2 linked regions of the Methylibium petroleiphilum PM1 genome follow. The protein of the gene in region 1 interacts with the protein of each later gene in a pairwise test. Links are inferred from orthologs where the notes say so. Each region holds a gene or a part of one and is shown in the gene's direction. Other genes may lie near its edges.

Evidence for each region.
Region 2: the proteins of bioB (region 1) and MPE_RS18330 interact in binary tests that used the Escherichia coli proteins (3 or more experiments, as listed by UniProt). The link is inferred for Methylibium petroleiphilum PM1 from one-to-one orthologs.

Annotation. Positions count from the first base shown.
Region 1 is NC_008825.1:1,918,657-1,925,544, forward strand. What follows is about bases 2,831-5,710. They hold bioB (biotin synthase BioB), read left to right. Parts: upstream 2,831-3,714; coding sequence 3,715-4,707; downstream 4,708-5,710. Other genes in these bases: MPE_RS08990 (TIGR03862 family flavoprotein), read left to right, coding at 2,831-3,670; MPE_RS09000 (GYD domain-containing protein), read right to left, coding at 4,741-5,031; MPE_RS09005 (TerC family protein), read right to left, coding at 5,223-5,710. In the rest of the region: MPE_RS08975 (fatty acid desaturase), read left to right, coding at 1-329; MPE_RS08980 (glutathione S-transferase family protein), read left to right, coding at 326-1,258; MPE_RS08985 (SDR family oxidoreductase), read left to right, coding at 1,255-2,172; more of MPE_RS08990, read left to right, coding at 2,411-2,830; more of MPE_RS09005, read right to left, coding at 5,711-5,987; MPE_RS09010 (hypothetical protein), read right to left, coding at 6,075-6,413; MPE_RS09015 (hypothetical protein), read left to right, coding at 6,512-6,862. UniProt on the Escherichia coli protein: Catalyzes the conversion of dethiobiotin (DTB) to biotin by the insertion of a sulfur atom into dethiobiotin via a radical-based mechanism.
Region 2 is NC_008825.1:3,834,939-3,841,770, reverse strand. Bases 1,839-4,662 are described here. They hold MPE_RS18330 (class II glutamine amidotransferase), read left to right. Parts: upstream 1,839-2,783; coding sequence 2,784-3,542; downstream 3,543-4,662. Other genes in these bases: MPE_RS18320 (xanthine dehydrogenase family protein molybdopterin-binding subunit), read left to right, coding at 4,058-4,662; MPE_RS18325 ((2Fe-2S)-binding protein), read left to right, coding at 3,558-4,061; MPE_RS18335 (zinc-binding metallopeptidase family protein), read right to left, coding at 1,839-2,583. In the rest of the region: MPE_RS18345 (DUF3108 domain-containing protein), read left to right, coding at 1-995; MPE_RS18340 (BTH_I0359 family protein), read left to right, coding at 1,074-1,352; more of MPE_RS18335, read right to left, coding at 1,306-1,838; more of MPE_RS18320, read left to right, coding at 4,663-6,352; pyrF (orotidine-5'-phosphate decarboxylase), read right to left, coding at 6,368-6,832.

The DNA of each region.
Region 1 (6,888 bases):
GCGCGGTCACCGATCTCGGCTCACCGCTGACGGCGGCGCGCAGCAACCTCACCGGCCCGGCGAAGAGCGGCCGGGCCGCCGACACGCTGCTGAACCTGCTGGGCCGCGCACTGCTGTTCCCGCACCACGTGAATCACCACCTCGAGCACCACCTGTACCCGGCCGTGCCGCACTACCACCTGCCGCGGCTGCACCGGCTGCTGGCGGCCAAGGGGGTGCTCGACGGCGCCGAGGTGCGCGACCTGTCCGACACCTTCCGCCGCCTCTTCGCGCCACGGCCCGCGCACCGCGCCGCACCACCGACCCTCCCCGGAGCCTCCACCCCATGAGCGACCTGATCCTGCACCACTACCCAGCCTCGCCGTTCGCCGAGAAGACCCGGCTCATCCTGGGCTACAAGCGGCTGGCCTGGCGCAGCGTGACCATCCCGATCATGATGCCCAAGCCGAACCTGGTGGCGCTGACCGGTGGCTACCGCAAGACGCCCGTGCTGCAGGTCGGTGCCGACATCTACTGCGATACCGCGCTGATCGCCCGCGTGATCGAGGCCCATGCGCCCGAGCGCACGCTCTATCCGGCCGAATCGGCGGGTGAGGCACCGCTGATCGCGCAATGGGCCGACTTCACGCTGTTCTGGACCGCCGTGCCCTACACGCTGCAGCCCGCCGGCATGGCGGCCATCTTCGCCGGCGCGCCGCCCGAGGTGCTGAAGGCGTTCGGCGCCGATCGCGCCGCGATGACCACGGGACTGCACTGGCCGACCGTGAGCGACGCCACCGCGCAGCTGCACAACCACCTGGGTTGGATCGAACAGCGGCTGGCCGACGGGCGCGCCTTCCTGGGCGGCGGCACGGCGAGCATCGCGGACTTCTCGGTGGCGCACTGCGTGTGGTTCGTGAAGAGCGCGCCGCCGGTGGCCGGGATCCTGGACGCTTACCCGAACCTGCTGGCTTGGCATGCCCGCGTGCTGGCTTTCGGCCACGGCCGACCCGAAGCGCTCGGCGAGGACGAGGCCCTGACCATCGCGGCCGGGGCGAAGGCGCATGCACCGGTGAGCGTGATGCCGGGCCTGGGCTTCGAGGCCGGCGAGCGCGTGGCGGTGTCGGCGGTGGACTACGGTCGCGACCCGGTGGTCGGGCCGCTGGTGGGGCTGACGCGGGAGACCGTCACGGTCGAGCGCCGCGACGACCGGGCAGGGCAGGTGCGCGTGCATTTCCCCCGTTTGGGCTTCCAGATCAAGAAGGACACGACGGCATGATCCAGCAGTTCGCCGGCCGCACCGCGGTCATCACCGGGGCCGGTTCCGGTTTCGGCCTGGAGGCCTCGCGCATCGCCGCGCGCGAGGGCATGAAGCTGGTGATGGCCGACGTGCAGGCCGATGCGCTGGAGCGCGCGGTGGCCGAGATCGAGGCGCTGGGGGCCGAGGTGCTGCCGTTCCGGCTCGACGTGGCGCAGGCCGCCGAGGTCGAGGCGCTCGGGGCTGCGACGCTGGCGCGCTTCGGCGCGCCGCACCTGGTGTTCAACAACGCCGGCGTCGGTGCCGGAGGCCTGATCTGGGAGCACACGCTGAAGGATTGGGAGTGGGTCATCGGGGTCAACCTGATGGGCGTGGCGCACGGTGTCCGCGTGTTCACGCCGATGATGCTGGCGGCCGCGGCGCAGGACGCGGGCTACGAAGGGCACATCGTCAACACGGCGTCGATGGCCGGCCTGCTGAACACGCCGAACATGGGCGTGTACAACGTCACCAAGCATGCCGTGGTGTCCCTCAGCGAGACGCTGTACCAGGATCTGCGGCTCGTCACCGAACGTGTCGGTGCCTCGGTGCTCTGCCCCTACTTCGTGCCGACCGGGATCGGGGACAGCCACCGCAACCGGCCGACCGCGCTGCGTGGGCAGCGGGCGACGCAAAGCCAGCGCGTCGCGCACGCGATGATCGGGAAGGCCGTGGAATCAGGGAGGGTCAGCGCGGCGCAGGTGGCGCAGTTCGTGTTCGATGCCGTGCGCGAAGGCCGCTTCTACATCTACAGCCACCCACAGGCCCTGGCCGGCGTGCGGGCGCGGATGGAGGACATCGTCCAGGGCCGCAATCCCAGCGATCCCTACGAGGCGCGGCCTGACCTGGGCCAGCAGCTGAAGGCGGCATTGCGCCTTGCAACTTCAAGTGATTAATCACATTAAAAATAAATAATAAGCTATTGATTTTCAATGATTAAATTCATTTCTTAAAGTTATTTCTACGCGATGCAGCAGGGCAAAAGCTGACCTGGTCGAACAGCCGGCCACGACATTCTCCGCGGCAATGCCGGGCCGGCAGACTCGCGTGGCACACTGCGCCGCCCATGAAGCCGCCTCCGACCTTCCACGCCCCCTCCGGCCGCACCGCGCATGCGCTGCGGCCGTTCCGCAGATGAGCGGCGCTCGACGCGCAGCGGTCATCGGCGGCGGCCCCGCCGGCCTGATGGCCGCGGAGGTGCTGGTGGTCGGCGGCGTGCAGGTCGACCTGTACGACGCCATGCCGTCGGTCGGACGCAAGTTCCTGCTCGCCGGCAAGGGCGGACTCAACCTGACGCATGGCGAGCCCTTCGAGGACTTCCTCACTCGCTACGGTGCGCGGCAGGCACAACTCGCGCCCTGGCTGACGGACTTCGATCCGGCCGCGCTGAGGCGATGGGCCAACGCGCTGGGCATAGCGACCTTCGTCGGCAGTTCCGGCCGGGTCTTTCCGAGCGACCTGAAGGCCGCACCGCTGCTGCGGGCCTGGCTGCAGCGCCTTCGGGGGGCCGGGGTGAGCTTCCATCAACGCCATCGCTGGTGCGGCTGGACCGACGACGGTGCGTTGCGTTTCGCGACCCCGACCGGCGAGCGCACCGTGCGCCCCGACGCTGTGCTGCTGGCGCTGGGCGGCGCCAGCTGGGCGCGGCTCGGCTCCGACGGGGCCTGGCTTCCGGGGCTCGCCGCGCGCGGTGTCGATGTGGCGCCGCTGCAACCGTCGAACTGCGGCTTCGACGTCGGGCGCGCCGGCCGGGCGCCGGGTTGGAGCGCCCACCTGCGCGAGCGCTTCGCCGGCGCGCCGGTGAAGCCGGTGGTGCTGAGCACCGAGACCTCCGACGGCCGCCGCTTCCACCGCCAGGGCGAGTTCGTCGTCACCGCGACCGGCGTCGAGGGCAGCCTGGTCTATGCCGCCTCGGCGCTGCTGCGCGACGAGATCGCCGCGCACGGCGAGGCGAGCCTCACGCTCGACCTGCTGCCGGATCGCAACCCGGACTGGGTGGCCGCTGAAGTGGCTCGGCCGCGCGGACCGCGCTCGCTGTCGACCCACCTCAAGAGCCGGCTCGGCATCGACGGCGTGAAGGCCGCGCTGCTGCATGAACTGCTCGACAAGGAGCAGTTGCACGACGCCGCGCGCCTCGCCGCGGCCCTGAAGGCGCTGCCACTGCGGCTGGTGGCGGCCCGGCCGGTCGACGAGGCCATCAGCACCGCTGGCGGCGTGCGCCTCGAGGCGCTCGACGAGCGGCTGATGCTCAGGGCGCTGCCCGGCGTGTTCTGCGCCGGCGAGATGCTCGACTGGGAAGCGCCGACCGGCGGCTACCTGCTCAATGCCTGCTTCGCCACCGGCCGCGCCGCGGGGCAGGGCCTGCTCGCCTGGCTGGCGGCAGGCGAGCGCTGAACCGGGCACGACGCCGGCACGGCGTCAGCAGGCACAATGGCGGGATGACTGCCACCCAGCCTGTTCATCTCGTGCGCCCGGCGCCCGTCCATGTGCATCCGTCCAGCGAACGCTGGAGCGTGGAGGCCATCGAGGCCCTGTTCGCTCTGCCGTTCAACGACCTGATCTTCCGTGCCCAGCAGGTGCACCGTGAGCATTTCGATGCCAACGCGGTCCAGCGCTCGACGCTGCTCTCCATCAAGACTGGCGGTTGTCCGGAGGACTGCGCCTACTGCCCGCAGTCGGTCCACCACGACACCGGTGTCGAGGCCGACAAGCTGATGGATGTGGCCACGGTGCGGCAGGCGGCGCAGGCCGCCGCCGCGGCCGGCGCCACGCGCTTCTGCATGGGCGCGGCCTGGCGTGAGCCCAAGGACCGCGACATCGAGAAGGTGGTCGAGCTGGTCCGCGAGGTCAAGTCGCTCGGCCTCGAGGCCTGCTGCACGCTGGGCATGCTGAGCAAGCCGCAGGCGCAGGCGCTGAAGGAAGCGGGCGTCGACTACTACAACCACAACCTCGACACCGCGCCGGAGGCCTACGGCCGCATCATCAGCACGCGCGTCTACGAGGAGCGCCTGCAGACGCTGGCGCACGTGCGCGACGCCGGCATGAACGTGTGCTGCGGCGGCATCGTCGGCATGGGCGAGAGCCGGCGCGAGCGCGCCGGGCTGGTGGCGCAGCTGGCCAACCTGGACCCGCACCCGGAGTCGGTGCCGATCAACGAACTGGTGCAGGTCGAGGGCACGCCGCTGGCCGGCAGCGACAAGCTCGACCCCTTCGAGTTCGTGCGCACCATCGCCGTCGCCCGCATCACCATGCCGACCGCCTACGTGAGGCTGTCGGCAGGCCGCCAGGAGATGGGCGACGCGATCCAGGCGCTGTGCTTCCTGGCCGGCGCCAATTCCATCTTCTACGGCGACAAGCTGCTGACGACCGGCAACCCGGACGTCGAGCGCGACGAGGCGCTGTTCGAGCGACTCGGCCTCACGTCGGCCTGATGCCCGGTGCCCGCATGACGGGCGCTGGCATGCTCAGCCGAGCTTCTTGACGAAGCCGCGCATCTCGCTGGCCGAGTAGCCGCGCATCGTCTGCGTCCGCACGTTGCCCAGCTGCGCCATCTTCAGCGCGCTGAGCATCGCGCCTTCCTCGGGGCCCTCGGTGATCAGCACCAGGTCGTAGGGGCCCTGGGTCCAGTGCACGCTCTTGACCGTGACACCCAGGCCCTCGGCCAGCGCCTTGTAGGCCTCGAAGCGCTCCGGCGAGTCCTTGATGCTGCGTGCGCCCTGGTCGGTGAAGTTCACCAGTGTGATGAAGGCAGGCATGGCGTTCCCCTCGTGGAGCCCGGTCACCCGGGCGGGACGCTCCGCCGTGCTGGCGCCGCGTGCTGGTCGGAGCGTCGTCGGCCCCGGCACCGCGTGCACTTCCATCGCACCAGCCTGTTAGCTTCGGCGCTGCACCGGCCAAAGGCAAGGCCGCCGTGTGGCGGCCCGGCCGGCCGGCGCGCGCCGCCGCCTCAGGCCGTGCCTTTGCCGGCCTCGAGGGCCGCGCGGCGCTTGCCGCGCGAGCGGATGTTCAGCGCCTCGACGCCCAGCGAGAACGCCATCGCGGCATAGATGTAGCCCTTGGGCACGTGCATGTCGAAGGCCTCGGCCGTCAGCGCCATGCCGACCATCACCAGGAAGGCCAGCGCCAGCACCTTGACCGACGGATGGCGGTCGACGAACTCGCCGATCGGCCGGGCCGCCACCAGCATCACGCCCACCGAGGTCACGACCGCAGCCACCATCACGCCGATCTGGTCGACCATGCCCACCGCGGTGATCACCGAGTCGAGCGAGAACACGATGTCGATCACCGCGATCTGACCGATGACGCCCCAGAACAGACGGTTGCCGGCGGCCTTCAGCGCGGCCTCGTCGGTGGCCGGCGGGCCGTCGCGCTCGGGCGCCTCGACCTCCACGAAGATCTCGTGCGAGGCCTTGTAGAGCAGGAACAGGCCGCCGAACAGCAGCACCAGGTCGCGCCCGCTGATGCCTTGGCCGAGCACCGAGAACAGGTCGGCCGTCAGGCCCATCACCCAGCTCAGCGAGAACAGCAGCAGCAGCCGAGAGACCATCGCGAAGCCCAGGCCGAGGCGGCGCGCCTTTTCGCGCGTCTCCGGCGGCAGCCGGCCGACGAGGATGGAGATGAAGATGATGTTGTCGACGCCCAGGACGATTTCCAGGGCGGTGAGCATCGCGAACGCGATCCAGATGTTGGGGTCGAGGAGGAAGTCCATGGCAGCAGGTTGAATGCGGGGATGCCGCAGCAGGCCTGCAGTGCAGGCCGGGGAGACATTGGGGCCGCGGGACGTCCGCGGCAGGGTTCAGGCGAGGCGGGATGCCGTTCGGGGCGGCCGCCGCAGCCCGTCGAGGTAGGGCGGGCGCAAGCGGCTGTCGGCATCGGGCCGCGGCAATGCGGCGCGCGGCGCGGTGAAGCCCGGCAACGCGGCTTCGGCCAGCAGCCCCGGGCCGTCCGCTGCGCTCTCGGCCTGCGCCTGCGACATCGGGTCCGGCAGCGTCAGGCGGTCGAGCGCGCGTTCCGGCATCGCCGCCTCGGACTGCAGAGCCCGGGCCGTGCTGTCGTGGCTCACATCCGCCGGCACGAGGATGCCGCAGCAGCACAGGAGGACGGCGAACAGGACGGCGTGGAGCCTGAAGATCATGGGCCGAATTGTAGGGGGCGCGGCCGGCGCGTTGTCCTACAGCAGGGACTTTCGGGCGCCTACAGACTGTCACGAAGGGCGATCTAGCATCTGCATCCATGACAGCCCGACCCCGACTTGCCGACATCGACAGCCTCCTCGCACCGGCCGCCCCGGCACCGGCCGACATCGACTTCGACCTCGACGCGCACCACAGCACGGAGGTGCTGCTGGCGACGCACCAGGTGCTGGTGGCACGCTGCGTGATCGACTTCGCGGGGCGCGGTGAACCGGTGGAATCCGAGCTCGTGATTCCGCGTCGCGACTGCCAGGGCGACCGCCCGCGCGGCATCGCGCTGTGGCGCGCGGCTCAGGAACTGCTGGCGCAGTTGCTGCTGCGTCGGCCCGGCGTGCACCCGACGATCCGCATCGCGATCGGCAGCGAACTCGTTCCGCTCGCCGCCGCCTGAAGACGCAGGCCGTCCCGGCCTGCCGC
Region 2 (6,832 bases), 1.9 Mb from region 1 along the record:
CGCGCCCCGACGCGCCCTTGCCCGCAGCGGCCCCGGGCCGATCGGTCTGGGCGCTTGCCTCGCCGGCCGGGGCGTCGCTCGCGCCACCCGTGCTGCTCGCCAGCGCCGAAACCACCGTGACGCTGCCCGTGCTCGAGGCGCTGGCGGCGGCGCGGGCCGCGCCGCCGGGGCCCAGCGTCCGGCCTGTCGAGGTCGCGCCAGCCGCGCCGTCGCGCCGTCGCGCCGTGGCCGATGCCGAGCCGTCGGCGGTTGAGGTGGCGGGCGAAGCCGTGCCCGCCGCGCGGCCCGACGACCTGCTGCTGGCCGTTGCGGCCACGGCACCCGCCGCGGCGGCGACCGGTGGCGACGCTGCACCGCCGACCTACCGCACCCGCATCCCGGCCGCGGCCAAGGTCGACTACCGCCTCAGCCGCGGCGCCATCACCGGCAGCGGCGAGATCGACTGGCGACCGCAGGGCAGCGGCTATGTGCTGCGGCTCGAGGGCCGGGTGCCGATCATCGGCACGCTGATCACGCAGACCAGCCGCGGCGGCTTCGACGCCGCCGGCCTGGCGCCGGAGCGCTACACCGACAAGCGGCTGCGGCGTGCCGAGCAGGCGGCCAGCTTCCAGCGCGGCGCCGGCGTGATCAGCTTTTCGGGGCAGAGCCCGGAGCAGCCGGTGACGCCCGGCGTGCAGGACCGCCTGAGCGTGATGCTGCAGCTCGCGGCCATCGCCAACGCCTGGAGCAAGCCGCCGCCGGCCGGCGAGCACTTCCTGATCCGGGTGGTCGGGGCGCGTGGCGACGCCCACGTCTGGTCGCTGCGCTTCGAGGGCCTGCAGTCGGTCGACACGCCGGCCGGCAGCGTGCGTGCGCTGCGCTTCCTGCGCGAGCCCGAAGGCCCGCAGGACACCCGCGCCGAGTTCTGGCTCGACCCGGCCCGACAGTACCTGCCGGTGCGCGCCCGCCTCACCGACGGCAGCAGCGACGCGTTTGAACTGCTGCGGGTGAACTGAGTCGAATCCTGCGGGCGAGACGGCTCCTGGCTTGAAATTTGCGTCAGCCCCATCATCTGGCCCTCAAAGGGGAAGTCCATGCAGATGCTCTACAACTCCGACAGTTTTGCCGTGGTGCAGTTCGAGGTGGCGTCCGAGGAACCGGACGTCCGCGAAGGCGTGCCCGGGCTGACGCGGGGCGGCTACGAGATCGTCGACAAGTTCGCGCGCAAGGAGATCTTCATCGAGGGCGCCCTGGCCGCGAGCTTCCGCGAGGGCGTGGACGCGCTGATCGAGACCTCGCCGTCCGAAGAGGAGATCGACGCCTACGTCAGTCGCTACGCGGCGCTGATGCAGCAGCCGCTGGTGCTGCACTGACGGAGGGCGCCTCCGGAGGCACGGCGGCTTCGGCATCGGTCGCAGCGAGCGGTTCCTTCGCGGGCGCCGCGCTCTGCGGCTCGGCCGCCGCCGCCTGCACCACCAGGTGCACGAACTGCAGCTTCGCCACCACCGGACGCGGCAGCACGAAGGGGTAGAAGTCGTGCTGGCCCATGCTGCGCGACAGCTCGTTGAGCACGCTGGTCAGGGCCACCCATTCGTTGACGAAGCCCAGGAAGTGGGCGGCGCCGGGATCGTCGGGGCGCCACAGCACGTCGGCCCCGAAGGGCTCGATCTCGATCGCCACCGTGCGCGCGTCGAGGCCGAAGCTGAGCGCGGTGTCGTGCGTGTCGACCATGTGCAGGTAGTGCGCCCAGGTCTCCGCCCAGTCCTCCCACGGGTGCGTGCTGGCATAGCTGCTCACGTGGCGCTGCGCCCAGTCCGGCGCCGGCCCGCTGGCGTAGTGGCGCTGCAGCGCCGCGGCGTAGTCGTCGCGCTCGTCGCCGAACAGCTCGCGGTAGCCGTCCAGCCAGGGCGTGCCGTCCACCAGCCGGTCCCAGTAGTAGTGGCCCACCTCGTGGCGGAAGTGCCCCAGCAGCGTGCGGTAGGGCTCGCGCATCGCGGCGCGGATGCGTTCGCGCACCGCGTCGTCGGCCTCGTCGAGGTTCAGCGTGATCAGGCCGCTGGCATGCCCCGTCATCACCGCGGGCGCGCCGGGCAGTGGCGCCAGCACGTCGAACATCAGGCCGCGCTCGGCGTCCTGGTCGTCGCCGATCACGCGCGACGCGACCGGCAGGCCCAGCGAGATCAGCTGCGACACCAGCCGCCGCCGCGCCAGCTCGATGCGGCGCCACAGCTCGGCGTGGTCGGGTTGCGTCAGGTCGGGGATGGTGCGGTTGAGCCGGCACGCCTGGCACAGCGGCTGGAAGCGGCCGTCGGCCGAGGCCGGCACCAGCCAGTTGCAGCCGGCGATGGTGTCGAAGTTGCCGCAGCGCCGGTACAGCGTCTGCGCGTCGCCGTCCACGTGCCAGGTGTTCTCCTCGGGGCCGGGGTCGAGGGCCAGCACCTGCCCGCGCAGTGCTTCGTAGCCCAGCGCCGCGCCGCAGCCGTGGCACAGGCTGTTACGGAAGAACACCGGCCGCCCGCAGCGGCAGCGGTAGCTGCGCGGCACGCGCGGCGTCGGCAGGCCGGCGTCGGTGGGGTTCGTCGGCAGATCGGCAACATCGGTCATCGGGGGCTCCGCGGCCGTGGGGGCGCCGCTGCGAACGAGTGTGTCATGCAGCGGCCGTTCCGTTGCCGGTTGTGCAAGGCCTTGCACACCGAAGCGATCTGTTGCACGGCGGCCCACGCACGACCGCGGCCGTGGCCGCGCCGACGATAGAAGCCGATACTGTCCGTCCGCGTCTCCATTCCCTCTTCCCCACGCATCCCATGTGCCAGCTGCTCGGCATGAACGGCAACACGCCGACCGACATCGTGTTCAGCTTCACCGGCTTCGCGACGCGCGCGGTCGAGCACAAGGACGGCTTCGGCATCGCCTTCTTCGAGGGCCCCGGCGTGCGCTGCTTCGTCGACCACCACAGCGCCAACGATTCGCCGGTGGCCGAGATGGTGCGGCGCTACCCGATCCGCAGCCGACACGTCATCTCGCACATCCGCAAGGCCACGCAGGGCGGCGTGGCGCTGCAGAACACCCACCCCTTCGTGCGCGAGCTGTGGGGCCGCTACTGGGTGTTCGCCCACAACGGCGACCTGAAGGACTTCCACCCCAAGCTGCACGCCGCCTTCCATCCGGTCGGCGACACCGACAGCGAGCGCGCCTTCTGCTGGCTGCTGCAGGAGCTGGCGAAGAACCACGCGTCGGTGCCCAGCGTGCGCGACCTGACCGAGACGCTGCGCGAGCTGGCGCCGCCGGTGGCCCGCCACGGCAGCTTCAACTTCCTGCTCAGCAACGGCGACGCACTGTGGGCGCACGGCGCCACGCGGCTGCACTGGCTGGTGCGCCAGCACCCGTTCCGCCACGCGCGGCTGCAGGACCAGGACCTGACGGTGAACTTCGCCGAGCACACCACGCCGAACGACCGCGTCGCGGTCATCGTCACCGAACCGCTGACGGCCGACGAGGACTGGCAGGCCTTCGCGCCCGGCGAACTGCGGGTGTTCCAGGACGGGCAGCCGCTCGACGCCTGAACCGGCACGCCGCGCATGGACCTGCTGATCAACGGCCGCTTCGTGCCGCTGCCCGACGAGGCCGTCGACCCGGCGATGCCGCTGCTGTGGGTGCTGCGCGACGTGCTGCAGCTCACCGGCAGCAAGTACGGCTGCGGCATCGGTGCCTGCGGCGCCTGCACCGTGCGGCTCGACGGTGTGCCTGCGCGGTCCTGCGTCACGCCGCTGTCCGCCGTCGGCGGCAGGGCGGTGCAGACCATCGAGGGCCTGGGCGGCGCCGACCGGCCGCACGCGCTCCAGCGCGCCTGGGTGCTGCACCAGGTACCGCAATGTGGCTACTGCCAGAGCGGCCTGCTGATGGCCGCCGCGGCGCTGCTCGAACGCCAGCCCAAGCCGAGCGACGCCGACATCGACGCGGCCCTCACCAACCTCTGCCGCTGCGGCACCTACCCACGCGTGCGTGCTGCCATCCACACGGCCGCGGCGGCTCTGGCGGCACCGCGTGCGGCCACGCCCCCGCCGCCGAAGCGCGCGCCATGAAGCGCCGCACACTGCTGCTCGGCGCGGCGGCGGCCGGCGGCGGCCTGCTGCTGGGCTGGGCGGCGCTGCCGCCGCGCTCACGGCTGGGCGACCGTGCGCTGCTGGCGCTGCAGGCTGGCGAGGTGGCGTTCAACGGCTGGATCAAGGTCGCCGCCGACGGCGGCGTCGCGCTGGCGATGAACCGCAGCGAGATGGGCCAGGGCGTGCACACCACGCTGCCGATGCTGGTGGCCGAGGAGCTCGACATCGGCCTCGACCGCGTACGGCTGGTCCAGGCCGGCGCCGACGCGGTCTACGGCAACGTGGCCACCTTCGTCGCGTCGCTGCCCTTCCACCCGCGCGACAGCGAGCCGGGCCGCCGGACGGCGGCCGTGAAGGGCGGCGAGTGGGTCGTCGCCAAGCTGGCGCGCGAGCTCGGCATCAACATGACGGGCGCGTCGACCAGCATCGTCGACGCCTGGGAGCCGCTGCGGCTGGCTGCGGCCACCGTGCGGGCCCAGCTGGTGGGAGCCGCCTCGCTGCGCTGGCGCCTGCCCAAGGAAGAGATCGCGGTGCGCGACGGCGTCGTGTCGCATGCCTCCGGCGTGCACGCGCATTTCGGTGAGCTCGCCGGCGCGGCCGCCGGCACGCCGGCCGGTGACGTGGCGCTGAAGCCGCGTGCCGCCTGGACGCTGATCGGTCGCGACACGCCGCGCACCGATGTCGTCGCCAAGAGCGACGGCAGCGCGGTCTACGGCCTCGACGTGCGGCCCGAGGGGCTGCTGTACGCCGCCGTGCGCATGTGCCCGGTGCTCGGCGGTGCACCGCAACGCATCGGCAACGAGGACGAGGTGCTGCGCCGCCCCGGCGTGCAGCGGCTGGTGCGCCTGCCGGCCCGGGCCGGCGCGACCGCCGGCGTTGCGGTGGTCGCGCGCAGCAGCTGGCATGCCCGCCAGGCGGTCGAGGCGCTGGCGATCGACTGGGCGTCGCCGCCGGCCGGCACGGTCGATTCGCAGGCCATCGCCGCATCGCTGGAAGCTGCGGCGCGCGACGCATTGGCGCAGGACGGCGGCCTCGCCTATCACCGCCGCGGCGATGTGGCGGCGGCCGAGCGCGGGGCCGGCCCCGGCGCACGCACCGTCGAGGCGCTCTACCGCGCGCCCTACCTCGCGCACTTCGCGCTCGAACCGATCAACTGCACCGCGCAGGTCCGCGACGGCCATGTCACCGTGTGGGCGCCGACCCAGGTGCCCGGCATCGCCCGCGCGCACGCGGCGCGCGCCGCCGGTGTCGACGAGCGCGCGGTGACGCTGCACGTCACGCTGCTGGGTGGCGGCTTCGGCCGCCGGCTCGATGCCGACTTCGTGGCGCAGGCCGTCGCGGTGGCGCAGGAGACCGGCGGCCGGCCGGTGCAGCTGCTGTGGTCGCGCGAGGAGGACACCACGCACGACTACTACCGCCCGGCCGCGGCTGCGGCGCTGAAGGCGGTGCTGGGGGCCGATGGCCGGCCGCTGTCGCTGCGCATCGCGAGCGCCGGTGACGCCATCACGCCGCGCTGGATGGAGCGCGGCCTGCCGTGGCTGGCCGGCCCGGTCGACCTGCCCGACAAGACCACTGCCGAGGGCCTGTTCGACCAGCCCTACGACATCGCGCACCAGCGCATCGCCCACGTCGCCACGCGCAGCGGCGTGCCGGTCGGCTACTGGCGCTCGGTCGGCCATTCGCACAACGCCTTCTTCCTCGAGAGCTTCATCGACGAGCTGGCGCACGCGGCGCAGCAGGACCCGGTGGCCTACCGGCTCGCGCTGCTGGCCGGCAGCCCACGCCACGCCGCGGTGCTGCAGCTCGCGGCCCAGCAGTCCGGTTGGGGTCGGCCCTCGCCGGCCGGGCGGGCGCGCGGCGTGGCGCTGCACGAGAGCTTCGGCAGCATCGTCGCGCAGGTGGCCGAGGTGTCGCTGGCGGCCGGCGGCGTGCCGCGCGTGCACCGCGTGGTCTGCGCCATCGACTGCGGCACCGTGGTCAACCCCGGCATCGTGCGGCAGCAGATGGAGGGCGGCATCGTGTTCGGCCTCAGCGCCGCGCTGCACGGCGGCATCGACATCGTGGCCGGCGTGGTGCAGCAGAAGAACTTTCCCGAGCAGCCGCTGCTCACGCTGGCCGAGTCGCCGCGGATCGAGACCCACCTCGTCGCCAGCGAGCACCCGCCCGGCGGTGTCGGCGAGCCCGGCACGCCGCCCATTGCGCCGGCGGTGGCGAACGCGCTGTTCGCGTTGACCGGGGTGCGGCGGCGGGGGTTGCAGTTGCGGGGCTGAGGGGCTGCTGCTTCCTCAGCGCGCCGCGTTCAGCGCCGCCCGCGTGGCCAGCGCCACCTGGCGTGCCGCGCTCGCGAACTCGGCATCGCGGCCGGCGTACAGCACCGCGCGCGAGGAGTTCACGATGATCGGCGCGCTCGTCGTCGCCTTGTCGCCGCGCCAGGCCGCCTTCACCGTCGCCGCCGCGTCGCCGCCTTGCGCGCCGACGCCGGGGATCAGCAGCGGCAGCGTCGGCGCCAGCGCGCGCACGCGCGCCAGCTCCTCGGGGAAGGTCGCGCCCACCACCAGGCCGAGCTGGCCGTTGGTGTTCCACGGGCCCTGCGCGAGCTGCGCCAGGTGCTCATAGAGCCGCGGTGTGCCGTCCACGTCGGCCAGCCGCTGGTTCTGCAGGTCGCTGCCGCCGGGGTTGGAGGTGCGGCACAGCAGGATCGCGCCCTTGCCGGGCCAGCGCAGGTAGGGCTCGACCGAGTCGAAGCCCAT